4 regions of the Paenisporosarcina sp. P4_D4 genome follow, and region 4 is predicted to be linked to each of the others. Evidence: riboswitches for the same ligand, from Rfam matches in the RefSeq annotation. Region 4 holds a riboswitch; each other region holds the start of a gene.
What was found. A riboswitch is a leader RNA that binds a small molecule or an ion and turns the genes downstream of it on or off. The one in region 4 is predicted to bind S-adenosylmethionine.

Region 1: it holds a riboswitch for S-adenosylmethionine, as region 4 does, so the genes downstream of both, metK (methionine adenosyltransferase) here and AC1DSL_RS00080 (O-acetylhomoserine aminocarboxypropyltransferase/cysteine synthase family protein) in region 4, are expected to answer to the same signal.
Region 2: it holds a riboswitch for S-adenosylmethionine, as region 4 does, so the genes downstream of both, AC1DSL_RS05845 (methionine ABC transporter ATP-binding protein) here and AC1DSL_RS00080 (O-acetylhomoserine aminocarboxypropyltransferase/cysteine synthase family protein) in region 4, are expected to answer to the same signal.
Region 3: it holds a riboswitch for S-adenosylmethionine, as region 4 does, so the genes downstream of both, AC1DSL_RS10825 (methionine ABC transporter ATP-binding protein) here and AC1DSL_RS00080 (O-acetylhomoserine aminocarboxypropyltransferase/cysteine synthase family protein) in region 4, are expected to answer to the same signal.

Annotation. Positions count from the first base shown of each region.
Region 1 covers NZ_JBFUIO010000007.1:67,788-72,298, forward strand. Annotated here, with positions in the region: gene AC1DSL_RS03805 (alpha/beta hydrolase) at 1-132, opposite strand, end outside; gene AC1DSL_RS03810 (gamma carbonic anhydrase) at 236-754, shown strand; gene metK (methionine adenosyltransferase) at 908-2,104, opposite strand; SAM riboswitch class I at 2,304-2,427, opposite strand; gene pckA (phosphoenolpyruvate carboxykinase (ATP)) at 2,625-4,211, shown strand; gene AC1DSL_RS03825 (hypothetical protein) at 4,253-4,511, opposite strand, start outside.
Region 2 covers NZ_JBFUIO010000013.1:43,592-48,102, forward strand. Annotated here, with positions in the region: gene AC1DSL_RS05835 (MetQ/NlpA family ABC transporter substrate-binding protein) at 1-594, opposite strand, end outside; gene AC1DSL_RS05840 (methionine ABC transporter permease) at 613-1,284, opposite strand; gene AC1DSL_RS05845 (methionine ABC transporter ATP-binding protein) at 1,274-2,287, opposite strand; SAM riboswitch class I at 2,357-2,465, opposite strand; gene AC1DSL_RS05850 (carbon-nitrogen family hydrolase) at 2,554-3,348, opposite strand; gene AC1DSL_RS05855 (aminotransferase class I/II-fold pyridoxal phosphate-dependent enzyme) at 3,434-4,511, shown strand, end outside.
Region 3 covers NZ_JBFUIO010000042.1:12,151-16,661, reverse strand. Annotated here, with positions in the region: gene AC1DSL_RS10850 (acyl-CoA dehydrogenase family protein) at 1-431, shown strand, start outside; gene AC1DSL_RS10845 (arsenate reductase family protein) at 706-1,065, shown strand; gene gcvH (glycine cleavage system protein GcvH) at 1,140-1,520, shown strand; gene AC1DSL_RS10835 (toprim domain-containing protein) at 1,708-2,049, shown strand; gene AC1DSL_RS10830 (thioredoxin family protein) at 2,062-2,370, shown strand; SAM riboswitch class I at 2,428-2,535, shown strand; gene AC1DSL_RS10825 (methionine ABC transporter ATP-binding protein) at 2,786-3,811, shown strand; gene AC1DSL_RS10820 (methionine ABC transporter permease) at 3,804-4,472, shown strand.
Region 4 covers NZ_JBFUIO010000001.1:12,788-17,298, forward strand. Annotated here, with positions in the region: gene pepT (peptidase T) at 1-983, opposite strand, end outside; gene AC1DSL_RS00075 (glycerol-3-phosphate acyltransferase) at 1,172-1,822, opposite strand; SAM riboswitch class I at 1,962-2,079, shown strand; gene AC1DSL_RS00080 (O-acetylhomoserine aminocarboxypropyltransferase/cysteine synthase family protein) at 2,197-3,486, shown strand; gene metX (homoserine O-acetyltransferase MetX) at 3,503-4,511, shown strand, end outside.

The DNA.
Region 1 (4,511 bases), on a different contig from region 4:
CCCCATTACAACATGAAATCCTGAACTTCTAAACTCTTCTATAACCCAGGCGTACCTACGATGATGTTCATACGCGCTGTGTACGATGGCGATGACTGCTTTAGCCTGTCCATCAGCTTCCCATTTCCACATAATCATCGCTCCTTCTATTTCTTTATTCGACGAAGTCATCCTTTTTTAGTTCCTCTTTTTTTGTATAATGAAACCATATGGCAAGAAGAAACGAGGTTTTAGAATGATTTATCCATTTAATGATAAAACACCCATGATTGACCCATCTGTTTATATTGCTGATTATGTCACAATAAGTGGTGATGTGACAATCGGTCCAGAGTCCACTATTTGGTTTAATACCATTATTCGTGGTGATGTCAATGCGACACGAATCGGCCGAAAAGTTAATATTCAAGATTTGTGTTGCCTTCATCAAAGCCCTGCCGCTCCATTAATTTTGGAAGATGAAGTCACCATCGGACACCAAGTAACTTTGCATAGCTGTACTATACGAAAAGGCGCCTTAATTGGCATGGGTTCCATTGTCCTGGATGGCGCAGAGATTGGTGAAGGTGCATTTATTGGAGCAGGCAGCTTGGTTCCACCCGGTAAAGTAATTCCCCCAGGTATGCTTGCATTGGGACGACCGGCAAAAGTGGTTCGGGAGTTGAATGCTGAAGACAAATTAGATATGGAACGTATTGTGAGAGAATATGCTGAAAAAGGACAGATTTATAAGGCAATGCAACAACAAAAGTAAACGGATAGTAAGGACCGGGTGATAGAGCCCGGTCCTTTTAATATGTTGAAGCATTCTTAAATTTATTCCCGTTCAAATTGATTTGTTCCCTTTCGCCCACTAATTTCCAATAAAAAAGCCATTCCAGGTCATACCCGGAATGGCTTCTCAATCTTAAACGCCTGCTTTTTCTTTCAAAGTAGCCGCTCTGTCTGTTTTCTCCCATGGTACATCCAAGTCTGTGCGACCGAAGTGTCCATAAGCAGCTGTCTGCTTGTAAATCGGACGACGTAGATCTAACATTTTGATGATTCCAGCTGGGCGAAGGTCGAATGAATCGCGAACAATTTCAACAAGTTTCGATTCTTCTACAGTGCCTGTACCAAAAGTATCGATTGCAATTGATACTGGTTGTGCAACACCGATTGCATATGCAAGTTGAACTTCGCAACGGTCAGCAAGTCCTGCTGCTACGATGTTTTTCGCTACATAACGTGCTGCATATGCTGCTGAACGGTCAACTTTTGTCGCATCTTTACCAGAGAATGCGCCGCCACCGTGACGAGCGTATCCACCGTAAGTATCTACGATAATTTTGCGACCAGTTAAACCAGCATCCCCTTGTGGTCCACCAATTACGAAGCGACCAGTTGGGTTAATGAAGTATTTTGTATTTTCGTCAATTAATTCTGCCGGAACGACAGGATTGATGACATGTTCTTTCAAGTTACGTTGAATTTGCTCAAGTGTTACTTCTGGGTGATGTTGAGTAGAAATAACGATTGTGTCAATACGCAACGGTTTATTGTTTTCATCATATTCTACAGTTACTTGTGTTTTGCCATCTGGACGTAAGTATGGAAGAATTTCTTCTTTACGAACTAATGCTAAACGACGAGCTAACTTATGAGCCATACTAATTGGAAGAGGCATTAATTCCGGTGTTTCATTACAAGCAAAACCGAACATTAAACCTTGGTCACCTGCACCGATTGCTTCGATGTCTGAATCTGTCATCGAACCTTCACGTGCTTCCAGTGCTCTGTCAACACCCATTGCGATGTCAGCAGATTGCTCATCGATTGCAGTCAATACTGCAGAAGTCTCTGAGTCAAAACCATATTTTGCACGTGTGTAGCCGATTTCACGAACTGTTTCACGTACGACTTTTTGAATATCCACGTATGCAGATGTTGTGATTTCACCGGCAACAAGCACTAAACCTGTTGTTACAGTTGTTTCACAAGCAACACGTGCATTTGGATCTTCAGTTAAAATAGCATCTAAAATTGCGTCTGAGATTTGATCGCAAATTTTGTCCGGATGCCCTTCTGTTACTGATTCTGATGTAAATAGACGACGAGTTGTCATTTAATATTCCTCCTATATCCTTCGAGATTGCTCTCGGAAAATTCAAACGGTACTCATTTCCCATGTCCAGCTTATTCATTAGAATAAAACCTTCCGCCTTTTCGGGCTTCTGCACACGAGGATAAAGGGAGATGTCATAAAAAAAACCCTCTCTCACGTAAAAACATGAGGAAAGGCATTCGTTAATAGGCACCTTTCACTCTTATCATCCAAGGAATACACCTTGCTTCAGGTTCAGCACCTTTGCCAATTACTACTTGGTTCATAACTGCAGGTTGCCGGGTTTCATAGGGCCTGACCCCTCCACCAGCTCGGGATAAGAGTATCCGTTCAGTTTTACATCATAATAAACTAATGAAGCCTTGTCAAATATTTTTTTCGTTCTATATAAATGTTCGAAAATCAGATAAAATTAATTAGGCTATTAGTGTAGATTATTAAGCGTAATGTGTTATACTAATTTTCGAATCAAGGTTAACCCGATTTAAGGGTAATATACGATAAAGGAAGGTACATATACATGAATTCAGTGAACACGATGAACGAGCTGAACGACTTGTTAAATGGCCAAAACGTGCATGTGCAACTTTCAGTCCCACAACTTGTGGAGAAAGCAACATTACGTGGAGAAGCTGTCTTAACACCAACTGGAGCTGTAAAAGTAGTGACAGGAAAATATACAGGACGTTCTCCTAAAGACAAATATGTTGTTGTGGAAGATAGCTCGAAAGACAAGATTGATTGGGGCTCAGTAAACCAACCAATATCATCTGAAATTTTCAACTCTTTATATAAAAAAGTTGTGAACTATTTAAAAACAAAAGAAGAGTTATTTGTCTTTAATGGCTTTGCCGGTGCGGATAAAGAATCTCGCCTTTCATTGCAAGTAATCAATGAATATGCTTGGCATAACCTTTTTGCACACCAATTATTCATTCGTCCGTCTAAAGATGAGTTGGCATCGCATGAAGCACAATTCACAATCGTTTATGCTCCGACTTTCAAAGCAGATCCTGCAATCGATGGTACAGGTTCCGAAACGTTTATCATTGTGTCAATGGAAAAACGCATCATTTTAATCGGTGGTACTGAGTATGCCGGTGAAATGAAAAAATCAATTTTCTCTATTATGAACTACTTGCTCCCTGAGCAAGGCATCCTACCGATGCACTGTTCTGCAAACGTTGGTGAAAAAGGCGATGTTGCTTTGTTCTTCGGATTGTCCGGAACAGGAAAAACAACATTATCTGCTGATGCAGATCGTAAATTAATCGGCGATGATGAGCATGGCTGGTCAGATAACGGCGTATTCAATATTGAAGGCGGCTGTTACGCAAAAGCAATTAACTTAACACGTGAAAATGAACCACAAATTTTCGATGCAATCCGTTTTGGTTCTGTATTGGAAAACGTAGTATTGGATCCTGAAACGCGTATACCTGACTACGAAAATATTTCGTTAACTGAAAACACGCGTGCCGCTTACCCATTACAAGCAATCGACAATATTGTTGATCCTTCTGTAGCAGGTCATCCAAAAACCATCATTTTCTTAACTGCTGATGCGTTTGGGGTATTACCTCCAATCAGTAAGTTGACGAAAGAACAAGCGATGTATCACTTCTTAAGTGGATTTACATCGAAGCTTGCTGGTACAGAACGTGGAATTACATCTCCACAAGCAACATTCTCAACTTGTTTCGGTTCTCCATTCCTTCCCCTTCCTGCAACTGTATATGCAGAAATGTTAGGGAAGAAAATAGATGAGCATGATGCACAAGTCTTCCTTGTAAATACTGGCTGGACAGGCGGCGAATTTGGCGTTGGTAGCCGTATGAAACTTTCTTATACACGTGCGATGGTTCGTGCTGCATTGGAAGGCAAATTAGATAATGTTGAAATGGATAAAGGTTCAGCATTCGGTTTAGCTATTCCTAAAGAAGTACCTGGCGTACCTTCTGACGTATTAAACCCACGCGATGCATGGGCGGATCCAGCAGCATACGATAAAAAAGCACAAGAATTGGCTAATCGATTCCGTGAGAACTTCAATAAATTTGGATCAGTGTCTGAAGACATTATTTCTAATGGCGGTCCAATTATCTAGAATACAAAAATGGCTTGCACTTCATGTGCAGGCCATTTTTTTTACTCCGTATATTCAAAAACTGTCTCTTCTGGAAAGTAAGATTCTATCTCTTTAGCATCCTCTTTCGTTATCTGGTAGAAAAACAATTCAGATCCGTGATATTTAACAGTACAAATATGTGCACCATTTCTCTTGAATACTAATGTATACCAAGGAATTCTTGTCTGTCCTTCATTTACCCCATACAGTAGCAAGTCTTTTAGCTTCTGATTTAGAGGCATTGTAAAAATAACCAATCCACTTCCATATCGAATGGTA
Region 2 (4,511 bases), on a different contig from region 4:
ACTGTCCACTGCACGTGGAAGTTGGCCAGCTTCAATTGGTTGGAACACCAAGTTCTTCGAATTTGATTTAATGTCCTTTTCAGACGCCTTCAATGGTTCTGCATTAGGGTCTAATTCAATTAATCCATGGTCTTGCAAGATTAATAATGTACGAGCTGCATTCACCGGGTCATTCGGAATGGCAATGGTTGCTCCATCCTTGATCTCTTCAACAGATTTGAACTTGTTGGAGTAAATACCCATTGGTGCTGTCGGCACTGCAATTAAGCCTGTCAATTCCATATCATTTTCTTTTGAGAAGTTTTCCAAGTAAATCGAGTGTTGGAAAAGATTTGCGTCAATATCTCCATTGTCCAACGCAATATTCGGTTGAATATAGTCACTGAATTCAACGATTTTCACTTTGTATCCTTTCTCTTCAAGAGCGGGTTTGATTGCCTTATTGAGCATGTCGCTATATGGACCTGCTGATCCGCCTAATGTCACTGATTTGTCATTGTCCGCATTACCTTTTGACTCTTTGTCGCTTCCTCCACATGCAGCAAGTGCTGCTGTCATTAAGACTAGAATGAACATAAATAAAACTTTTTTCATCTCTATTTCTCTCCCTTTTTATCGTTTATCTATTGCTTTTGACGTCCAGTCACCCAGCTGCTGAATGACTTGAACGAGAACAATTAAAATGACAACTGTCACCATCATGATTGTTTCATCGTAACGGTAATATCCGAAGCGAATGGCTAAGTCTCCAATACCGCCGCCTCCAACCACACCCGCCATGGCGGAGTATGCTACTAAACTAATGATGGTCATCGTAATGCCTTGCACGATGCTGGTTTTTGCTTCAGGCAATAATACATCCTTGATGATCATCCAAGGTGTCGCGCCAACTGCAATGGCTGCTTCAATCACCCCTTTATCAATTTCACGAAGAGACGTTTCCACAATTCTGGCGAAGAAAGGAATTGCGGCAACTGACAATGATACACTTGCAGCTGCTGGACCAATCGTTGAGTCTACCAGTAATTTGGTTAAAGGAATAAGAGCTACCAACAAAATGATAAATGGAATGGAACGCACCATATTGACAATAAAACCGAGTGTTCCTTTAACAAATCGATTTTCTAAAAATAAACCTCGGTCTGTAACAAAAAGCACAATCCCCAATGGTAAGCCAATAATGATTGCGACTGTTAATGAAACCCCAATCATATACATCGATTGCCCGAATGCATTCAGGATGTCTGGCCACATTTCAATTACATGCGGTATATCAATTCCCATTACGTACCACCTCCACTTGCGCCCCACGTCCTTCCATATACGTGATGGCTCTTGTTATATTTTCTGGTTGTCCCTGAATTTCCATCAAAAACAAACCGAGTGGTATTTCCTGAATGTATTCAATCGCGCCATGCAAGAAATTTCCTCGTACATCAAAATTCTGAATCATATCCGAGATGACACCTTCTCCCGCCACATTGCCTTTAAATAGCACTTTCACAATACGCCCAGTGACTTGATCCAAAATGGATTGGGGTACTTCGAATGAGACGACGCTACTGATGAACTCTTTCGTCAATTCTGCTTTTGGATTGGAGAAAATATCGTAGACCGTTCCCTCTTCAACCACCCGTCCATCTTGCATGATGGCCATGCGATCACATATTTCTTTTACCACATTCATTTCGTGTGTGATCAACACAATGGTGATGTTCAATTCGCGATTGATTTTTTTGAGCAAGCGCAGAATAGATAAGGTCGTATTCGGGTCAAGCGCTGAAGTTGCTTCGTCACACAGCAGGACGGAAGGATTGTTTGCCAGTGCACGAGCAATTCCGACACGCTGCTTCTGTCCACCGCTTAATTGGGCCGGATAAACATCTTTCTTATCTGTCAAACCAACCATTTCTAGTAACTCCAAAACGCGGGTCTCCATTTTTTCACTTGGTGTATTAGCTGCCTTTAATGCGAAGGCAATATTCTGAGCAACTGTTTTTTGACTGATTAAGTAAAAGTGTTGAAAGATCATGCCGATTTTCAAGCGGGCTTTACGTAATTTTTCTCCTTTTAATTTTGTGAGGTCCAGTCCATTCACTTCAATTTGTCCGCTTGTTGGCCGTTCAAGTAGATTGATGCACCGCAATAATGAGCTTTTGCCTGCACCTGAGTATCCGACAATACCGAACACTTCCCCTTCATTGATGGTGAGATTTACGCGATCAACACCTATAACCGTTCCTTTTTTCGTTATGTACTCTTTAGATAAATCATTAATTTTTATCATCACAAGCTCCTTTTTGCCAAATAAAAAATGCCCCTTTCATCATGAAAGAGGCACCGAAAAATGGATTTTTGGTTATCTTTCAGAATGAAATCATTCTGTAGGAATTGGCACCTTCCCAGCTCGTGCTGGGGGTTGCCGGACGTCATAGGGCCTATCCCTCGGTCTCTCTTGATAAATTTCCATATGTAGTTGTTTGGTTGTTTTGTTGCTGAAGTAAATCTTACGATGTTTTTATACACGTGTCAAACACTTTTTGAAAATTATTTTCATTTTTCAAACAAAGGTTCATATAGCGAAGGTCTGCGATCCTCGTATACCGGTATGCGAGTACGTACCTCTTCAACTTCTGAAAAATCAACATCAATGATTGCGTACTCTTCATCATCAGCTCCAGTCCATAACACTTTCCCCCAAGGTGCAATGATCATGGATTGGCCATTGAACTGATTGTTCGGATCGTTCCCAGTTCGATTGACGGCGATGACAAAACATTGATTTTCGATTGCACGGGCTTGAAGCAAGATTCTCCAATGATCAATACGAGTTTCAGGCCATTGTGCTGGTAAGAAGAGCACTTTCGCTCCGGCTAATGCATGTGACCTTAACCATTCAGGAAACCTTAGGTCATAACATATGACCCCTCCTGCTTGAATAGAACCTAATGAAAATACATTTGATTGATTTCCTGCTTTTAAGTATAGATGTTCATCCATGAGACGGAACAAATGCGCTTTATCATATTCGGACACTAGGTTACCCTCATTCGAATAGATGTACATTGTGTTGTAGAAGCTGTCTCCTTTTTTCGTAGAAACCGACCCTCCTACGATATGGACATGATATGTACGGGCCAGCTCGGAAAGAAATTCTTTTGTTCGTTGCCCTTCGACGTCTGCAAGATGTTCTAACTCCGTTAATGCATAAGCAGTATTCCACATTTCAGGTAATACAACGAGCTCTGCACCCTCACTTGCGACCTTTTTTATGTACTTTTGAACGTTGTAAAAATTTTTTTCAGGCTCGGCAAACGCTACGTCGAGCTGAATGCATGCGATTTTCATGGGTACACCCCCTGTAGACAAGATACACAAAAGATTATAAGATTTGGCTGATGATTGCAACTATTTCAGAAAATGAGGAAAAACCATGGAACTTTCTAAGAAGCTTCAACAATTACCACCACAATTCTTTGCTTCACTTGTTCAAAAAGTAGGAGCTGCAGTAGCACAGGGTCGCGATGTGATCAATTTAGGTCAAGGAAATCCTGACCAACCAACACCTCCACACATCGTAAAAGCCTTACAAGAAGCTGCAGAAAATCCCCTTACACATAAATATTCGCCATTTCGTGGAATTGGCGAATTGAAGGAAGCTGCAGCAGACTTTTATAAAAGAGAATACAATGTTGAGATTGACCCAACTACAGAAGTTGCGGTTTTATTCGGAACGAAGATTGGACTTGTGGAGTTGCCGATTGCTGTACTGAATCCTGGAGATTTGATGTTACTGCCTGACCCAGGTTATCCGGATTATTTATCTGGAGTCGTCATGGCTGACGTTCAATATGAAACATTGCCACTAGTCGCCGAAAACAACTTTTTACCTGATTACAATATGCTTTCTCAAGACACGAAAGAACGCGCAAAACTCATGTATCTTAACTATCCAAATAATCCAACTGGAGCAACGGCAGACCTTGAATTCTTCAACCAAACCGTCGAGTTCGCAAAAGAAAATGGAATTGCTGTATCACACGATTTCGCCTATGGAGCCATTGGATTTGACGGTGTTAAACCGGTAAGTTTCCTACAAGCTGAAGGAGCTAAGGAAATAGGAATTGAGATGTATACGTTATCTAAAACCTACAACATGGCAGGATGGCGTGTCGGTTTTGCAGTTGGTAACAAAGAGATGATTGAAGCCCTGAACCTGATTCAAGACCATTTATTCGTCAGCCTTTTCCCTGCAATACAGCATGCTGCAGTCGCTGCTTTGAATGAAAATCAATTATGCGTTTCCTCATTGGTCGAGCGCTACGAAAACCGTCGCAATACCTTTATCAACGCATGTAAACGGATTGGTTGGGAAGTAGAAGCCCCTACAGGCTCATTCTTTGCTTGGTTACCCGTTCCAAAAGGATATACCAGCCAAGAATTTACAGACAAACTTTTAAATGAAGCAGACGTAGCCGTAGCCCCAGGAAATGGCTTCGGTGAATTTGGAG
Region 3 (4,511 bases), on a different contig from region 4:
CACCATTAGCTCAAGAAAAAGTATTGGTGCAAAATGCTAAAAAAATCGGCTTGCTAGCTGCAGGTTTAGCGGCTCAACGTTACGGTACAAAACTTGAAACTGAACAAGAAGTATTGACAAACATTGCGGACATCGTGAACAATCTATTCGCAATGGAATCAGCTGTTCTGCGTTCAGAGAAAGCAATCCAGCGTGACGGTGTTGATAAAGCGAACCAAAAACTTCTATACACTCAAATCTTCTGTCAGGAAGCTTTTGAATGTATCGAAAAAGATGCGAAAGAAACATTGATTGCTGCAGTTGAAGGCGATAACTTACGCATGATGCTTTCTGCACTGCGTAAATTGACTCGCTCTACTCCTTATAATGTAATTGCCAAAAAACGTGAAGCTTCGGTTAAATTGATTGACGCTGTGAAATACGTAGTTTAATAAAATTTCGATATTTGACCCTATTATTGAACAAGGCGAAGTGCTTCTGCCACTTCGCCTTGTTTGTATTTTAAGAAAACTATTAATACTAAAAATCACCGATAGGTTCTTCGATGAACCTAAGGAGAACTTCCTTCAAAACTGGAAATAAACAAGTGAAAATATTTGATTGACGCAAAGAAAAACGTAGAATAAAAAATCCGAACGCTTCTGATGAGGTGTTCGGATTTATTTTTTGATAGACTGGTTAAAATGATGATAAGGAGGTTTAATGATGGCTATTACGTATTATGGATATCCGAAATGTAGTACTTGCAAAAAGGCTAAAGCATGGTTGGATGCCGAAGGTCTTACGTATCATGATGTACATATTGTAGAAACTCCCCCTTCAAAGGAAGAGTTGAAAAAGATCGTAGAGACAAGTGGGTTGCCGCTTAAGAAGTTTTATAACACGAGTGGAATGAAATACAGGGAGCTTGGTTTAAAAGATAAACTGCCGACGATGTCAGATGAAGAACAATATGAATTGCTTGCTTCAGACGGGATGCTCATTAAGAGACCCCTTGTGACGGACGGCTTGAAAGCCACAGTAGGTTTTAAGGAGTCGGATTTTACTGTGAATTGGAAAAGCTGATTTTCTGTTCTTGTTTTTAAGGAAAGATTATGTCAAACTGAAGTTGAATATATTACATATTTGGAGGGGTATTAATGAGCACACCAAAAGAATTACGCTACTCTGAGGAACACGAATGGGTTAAAGTTGAAGATGGAAAAGCACGCATCGGCATCACTAACTTCGCTCAATCTGAGCTTGGTGATATTGTATTCGTAGAACTTCCACAAGTAGGCGACGAAATCAAAACGAACGAACCATTTGGCAGTGTTGAATCTGTTAAAACAGTTTCTGAGCTATACGCACCAATCAGTGGTAAAGTAGTTGAAGTGAACAGCGGATTGGAAGACAGTCCTGAATTCGTGAATGAATCTCCATACGAGAATGCATGGATGATCGTTGTAGAACCTACAGATTTGTCTGAAGTGGACTCATTAATGACGGCTGAGCAATACGAAGAAATGACACAAGAGTAATATCGTTAGTTGAACGCCGACATTTGTTCGGCGTTTTTTGCATATGTCGATTATAACAGCGAGTTTAAAACGGGATATTGAAAAGAGTGGCAATGGTTGTGATCGGGAAGAGTTGCAACCTGATGGACTCCGTTTCAAGAAAACTTTTTAAACAATCTTTTATGTCAGTACAGCCAGGAGTGATCCCATGCCAATAGATAAAGTCATAATTGTAGAAGGTCGATCAGATAAACAGCGGATTCTGCGACTTATTGCAGAGCCAGTTGAAATTATCTGCACGAACGGAACAGTCAGCCCCACGCGATTGGAAGAAATATTAGCCCCCTACGATCAGTTGGAGATTTATGTATTTGTCGATGCTGATAAGTCCGGAGAGAAATTACGTGCGCTCATTAAACGTGAATTTCCCGAAGCACTTCATTTATATACTGATCCAGCCTACCGAGAAGTTGCGACTACACCAATGAAAGTTCTAGCGACTGTGTTGCTCGGAGCGAATATCGATGTTAAAGCGGAATTTATTGCCTAAAGGATGAATACAATGAAAGAATGGACGCGAGCGGAGTGGGAAAATCATTCTCAAAACGCAAAGAGGGCAGCTTATTATTTATATACGCCCATGTGTGGAACTTGCCAAGTTGCCTCAAAAATGATGGACGTTGTGGAAGAACTTTTGCCAGATTTGCAAATAGGGAAAGCAAACTTGAACTATGTAGAAAGTTTAGCGGTCGATTATCAAATCCAAAGCGTCCCTTGTTTACTCATTGCGGAAAATGGTCAAATAGTTGAAAAAGTTTATGCTTTTCAATCAGTTCCCTATCTATATAATCGTTTGCAAAAAAAAAATTGACGTTCGCATTTGAACGTGTTACATTATCATTCGTAACTAAAAACTTAATATCGTAAACTCTTATAAAGAGAGGCTGAGGGAAGTGCCCTATGAAGCCCGGCAACCGTCACAATTTGTGAAATGGTGCCAAATCACTCAAAGCGAATTCGCTTTGAAAGATGAGAGAACGGTCTAACGTATATAATTGTGCATTAGTCCCTTCTGCTTGTCTGCGGAAGGGATTTTTATTTTTTTAGGATATTTCAATAAAATGATGTTGATATTAAATGAAATGAAAGAGTTTATTTGCGCGCGTTATGCTTGAGTGCAGGTAAGTGGTTTTAAACTTCTTGACTCATGCGAAACATGCAGCCAGTGCAAATGCATGATAAAGAAAACAAATAAAATGGTGTATAAATTCAGAGGTGAAGTGAATATGATTCAATTAAAAAACTTATCAAAACGGTTTGAAACCGGTAATGGACAACTCATAGCGGTAGATGACGTGAATGTGACGATTGATCAAGGCGAGATTTTTGGCATAATCGGTTACAGTGGAGCAGGAAAAAGTACTTTGATCCGATTATTAAATGGCTTGGAAAAACCTACTTCAGGTAGTGTCACTGTAAATGGACACGAAATCTCGTCCAGTTCAGGACAGGATCTTCGTAGTGCAAGACAAAAAGTAAGCATGATTTTTCAACATTTCAACTTACTATGGTCGCGGACAGTCGAGGAAAATATCTCATTCCCACTAGAAATTGCAGGGATTAGCAAAACGCAACGTTCAGAACGAGTTAAAGAATTAATCGAACTAGTTGGATTGACAGGCAGGGAGAAAGCATACCCTTCCCAATTATCCGGCGGTCAAAAGCAACGGGTAGGAATTGCACGTGCCCTTGCCAATAATCCTGAAGTGCTGCTATGTGATGAAGCGACATCAGCACTTGACCCTGAAACAACAGATGCCATATTGGAACTATTGGTAGATATCAACAAACGGTTGGGTTTGACAATTGTCCTGATTACACATGAAATGCATGTCATCCGTAAAATTTGTCATCGGGTTGCAGTCATGGAAGCTGGAAAAGTGGTTGAAATGGGAAGTGTACTTCAAATATTCCAAACTCCTGAACAACCCATTACGAAACGTTTTGTTGCCCAGGTAAATGGTCCGGAGTCAGCCAGCCAGACGATTGCTCATTTGGTAGAGCAATATCCCTCAGGCAAGCTTGTGAAACTAGTTTTTGTCGGAGATAGAACGGAGCAACCGATTCTATCAAGATTAATTAAGCAATATCAAGTAGAAGTTAACATCGTTCAAGGGAATATCGCACAAACTCAAAATGGTGCATATGGAACGTTATATTTACAAATCGATGGCGATTCAAATGCCATCAATCAAGCGATTGATTATTTACATGGACAAGATGTTCATACGGAGGTGATTTCACATGATTGAAAACCTTCTACCGAATGTGGATTGGGAAAAAATGTGGGAAGCCACACTTGAAACGTTATATATGACTTCAATGGCTACCGTTTTAACTTTCATAATCGGACTTGCACTTGGAATTTTGCTGTTTGTAACTAGCCCTCGTCAATTATGGGCAAATAAAATAGTGTACTGGTTAACAGGGGCGTTCGTTAATATTTTCAGATCCATCCCGTTTATCATCTTAATTATTTTGTTGATTCCGTTTACTAAATTCCTACTCGGTACGATTCGTGGGGCAAATGCTGCATTACCGGCACTAATCATAGGTGCAGCACCATTTTATGCCCGCATGGTCCTGATTGCATTACGTGAAATAGATAAAGGTGTAATTGAAGCTGCTCGCTCAATGGGCGCTAAAACTTCCACAATCATTTGGAAAGTGCTTCTTCCAGAGTCCATGCCTGCATTAATCTCAGGACTGACCGTTACAGCAATTGCCCTTGTAGGTTATACCGCGATGGCAGGAATTATTGGAGCGGGCGGTCTTGGAACACTCGCATTTTTAGATGGCTTCCAACGCAGTAGGGGAGATGTAACAGTTGTTTCCACAATTATCATTTTACTAATTGTCTTTATCATCCAATGGGTGGGAGATTCGATCACAACAAAAACAGACAAACGTTAAGGTGCTTTCGGGTGAAAGCTCGATCAAATAAACAAAAAA
Region 4 (4,511 bases):
GGCTCAATTTTTTCACCCATGTTGAAATATTGATCATGCAGTTCATACGAAATTGCATTTGATCCGTATTCTGCTTTGATTTTTGAAGCAGCTTCTTCAAATAATGCTTTCTTCGCTTCGAATTTTTCACGGTCAAAGTCACGTACGATATAAGACAATTTGGCTTCTTCTACATGCCCGTTGAAATTCATCAAGTGGATGAATCCTTCATGTCCTTCAGTCTTCTCAGGCACTTCATCTGCAGGCATATAAGATTGGAACTTCATGGCGATGGTCAGAGCGTTCACCATTTTGTTTTTAGCTGAACCTGGATGAACGCTTGTCCCACGTGTGATAACTTTAGCACCAGCTGCATTGAAACTTTCAAATTGAAGTTCTCCAAGAGGTCCGCCATCCATTGTATAAGCATACTTGGCATCAAATTTTTCAACATCAAATTTATGTGGCCCACGCCCAATTTCTTCGTCTGGAGTAAAGGCAACACGAAGTTTGCCGTGTTTAATGTCTGGATTATTAATTAGAAACTCCATAGCTGTCATAATTTCAGCAATTCCTGCTTTGTTGTCGGCACCTAGTAAAGTCGTGCCATCTGTTGTTATTAAAGTGTGCCCGATATAATTATTAAGCTCTGGGAAATCGTCAGGAGACATAACGGTTTCTTCGTTTAATCGGATGTCGCCACCTTCATAGCAATCGATACGCTGAGGGTTTACATTCTTACCTGTATAATCAGTTGCTGTGTCGACGTGAGCTAAAAAGCCGATTGTTGGCAATTCACGTTCTGAATTTGCAGGCAAAGTGGCAAATAAATAACCATTGTCATCAAGTGAAATGTCTTCCATTCCGATTGAAGCCAATTCTTTTTCTAGTTCGTGCAATAAGTCCCACTGACCTGGTGTAGATGGACAAGTGGTGCTTTCAGCATCTGATTGTGTATCAATTTTGGCATAACGTACAAGGCGTTCGATTAATGTTTCTTGCATGGTTTCATCTCCCTTAGAAAAGTTGGTTCGGAGTCGGGCAGATATTGACCGACATGATGCGGGCCAGTAGTCTTTACCCCTTACCTCAGTTTAGCACTTTCATTCGGTTCACGGAATAATGATTGTTCTGGCCGAATGAAATTTTAACGACTTTTTAGTAAATTCGGAATAAAAAATAGATTCCCCAATTAATTGGAGTGAGTCACTTTTTTCTTTTTGATAACCGAAGAAACTCGTGGTTCCATCCCGGATCTCAAACGGTGTATATTCTCGCGATGCTTCCATAACGCAAGTAAGAAGAGTGCGGTGGTTATGACAATTGGCATAGTACTTTCTGTAATCAAAAAGGCTAAAATGATATATGTAATATATAAGAACAGTACACCGATTAATAAGTAATCTGTCACCAATGAAACGACAATCAGCAAGATAAGTCCAACCAATCCGATTCTCCAATCCAGTACTAACATCACTCCAATAACAGATGCCGTTCCTTTACCACCATCAAAATGCATCTGAAATGGATAATTGTGACCTATTACGACAGATGCCCCCACAAGAAATAATAGGACCCATTGATACTCCAAGGAAAGATCAGTAGATTCGAATATAAGACGCAAAAGGACGATTGCAAGTATTCCTTTACCAATATCAACAAATGCAACGAGTGCCCCGTATTTCCAGCCTAATACAATAGTGGCATTGGATGCCCCCGCATTCTTTACTCCCTGTTCCTTTACATTCACCCCAGAAAGCCGTTGCGCCACATTTGAACCGTGGAGACAGCCAATTAAATAACCTGATAGTAAGGTGATTAGCACCCATAATGCAAGATTCATATTCCCAACCCCTTTTTTTCACTAACTCTTTAAACGTTTGAGTGTTGGCAGAAGTTTCAAAAAATTATATAAATAATTCTTGACTATTTATGGATATTAAACATATACTGATTCTCAAGATGGAAAACTAAATCAAATACTCTTATCTAGAGTGGCGGAGGGACTAGGCCCTGCGATGCCCGGCAACCGGCAAGTGATTAACTTGCAAAGGTGCTAATTCCTACAGATTTCTTTAGTGGAGATCTGAAAGATAAGAGGAGGATCACGCACTTGTGAGCCCCTCTTCTTAAGCGAAGACGGGGCTTTTTTCTGTTCATAAAACTCCTCTTTCGCCTCCACACTTCCATCTAAAACACAATCCAGGAGGGAAAACAATGACAAATCTTCAACCGGAAACTCTACTTTTACACGGAGGTCAGCAGCCGGACCCAATCACGGGTTCCCGTGCAGTGCCAATCTACAAAACAACTTCTTTTGTTTTCAGAGATACGGAACATGCCCAAAACTTATTCGCCTTGCAGGAAACTGGACACATTTATTCACGCATCGGCAACCCGACTGTGGACGTATTTGAACAGCGAATCGCGTTATTGGAAGGTGGCACAGCAGCGGTAGCCCTATCGAGTGGCATGGCTGCGATAGCCTTCTCCATTCTGAATGTAGCAGGAGCCGGTGATGAAATCGTCGCTGCTGGCAATTTGTATGGTGGGACCTACAATCTATTTGCCAATACACTTCCACGGTATGGAATCACGGTGAAGTTTGTAGATTCCACCGATCCTGAGAATTTCCGCGGGGCCATTACCGATAAAACGAAAGCCATTTTCGGGGAAATCATCGGAAACCCAAGCCTTCATGTTTTGGACGTAGAAGCTGTAGCTGACATTGCACACGAGAACGGAATTCCGTTGATTATCGATAATACGTTTGCAACGCCATACGGAAGCAACCCTATCGAATTCGGTGCGGATGTAGTCGTTCATTCAGCTACGAAATGGATTGGGGGACACGGTACGTCAATCGGCGGTGTCGTTGTGGATGCAGGTAAGTTTGATTGGAACAGCGAGAAGTTTCCTGGCTTTACGGAACCGGATACGAGCTACCATGGCCTTCGTTACGGGATTGATGTCCCCCAAGTGGCTTTCGCGATTAAACTGCGGGTCCAGCTACTGCGTGACTTCGGTCCATGCCTAAGCCCGGATAATGCATTCGCTTTTTTGCAAGGTCTTGAAACATTGCATCTCCGCGTACCGAAACATAATGAAAATGCAATTGCAGTCGCACAATACTTAGCAAATCATCCGGCAGTAGAATGGGTAAGTTTCAATGGTTTCGAATCTCATCCATCTCATCAATTGGCAAACAAGTACTTAAAGAATGGATACGGCTCGATTGTGAATTTTGGCATTAAAGGAGGTCGGAAAGCAGGACGAAAACTTATCGACCATGTCCAAATCTGGTCGCATGTGGCTAATGTAGGGGATGCAAAATCGCTCATTATCCATCCTGCTTCAACAACCCATCAACAGTTAAGCAGTGAAGAGTTGAAGCAATCGGGTGTAACGGAAGAGTTGATTCGTCTATCAGTAGGATTGGAATCTGTGAAAGACCTGGTAGCCGATTTGGGGAAAGCAATAGAACATGCCACCGTCGTAACGGTTTAATGTGGAGGTGAATTTAATGGCAACAGGAAGTGTGACAATCGGGAATTTTCAACTAGAGTCTGGAGAATGGCTTGAGCATGTTGAACTTTCATATGAAACTCTTGGTCCTTCAGAAGCACCAGTTGTTTTGGTTTGTCATGCGTTAACTGGCAATCAATATGCCGTTGGATCAAAGGAATCACCGGGCTGGTGGAGCGGGTTAATTGGACCGGGAAAGAATATTGATACCGACTCTTTTCGAGTTATTACACTGAATGTCCTTGGAGGATGCTCGGGTACGACGGGGCCGTTGACCATCAATCCCTCTACAGGCAATCCATATCGATCATCCTTTCCGACAATTACAATTCGTGATATGGTGCATGCGGAAAAAAAGGCATTACTAGCTTTGGGTATTAATCGGCTTCATGCGGTAGTTGGTGGGTCACTTGGTGGCATGCGTGTTTTGGAGTGGGGATTACTTTATCCAAAAGATATGGATATTCTTATTCCTTTAGCAGTTACCCCTTATCTAAGTGACACAGGTATTGCTTTTAACTACATTGGAATCCATGCAATTGAGACGGATGCGAATTATCTCAATGGAAACTATACCTGTTCCTCGGAGATCAAGGGGTTTGAAACGGCTCGAATGGCGGGGCTGGTTACTTATCGTAGTGAACAATTACATAAGAACCGTTTTGCCAGAAAGACCAGAAGCGATGGATTGTTCGAAATCGAATCCTATATGAAATATCAAGGGGTAAAACTGGCTAACCGTTTTGATGCGAATAGCTACCTTACCTTGTTAAGAGCAATGAATACCCATGATATCGGAAGGGATAGAGGGGGTATAGAAATTGCGGCAAAGCAATTTGAAGCAAAAGTGATTACCATAGCATTCACATATGATTTACTATATCCACCTGAGGACATTTGCTCTTTTGCGCATCTCGTTCCTAATCATCATTTCTGTATGGTCAACACAAGATTCGGTCATGATGGCTTTCTGACTGAATTTGAGACATGGGGAGATATATTATCTG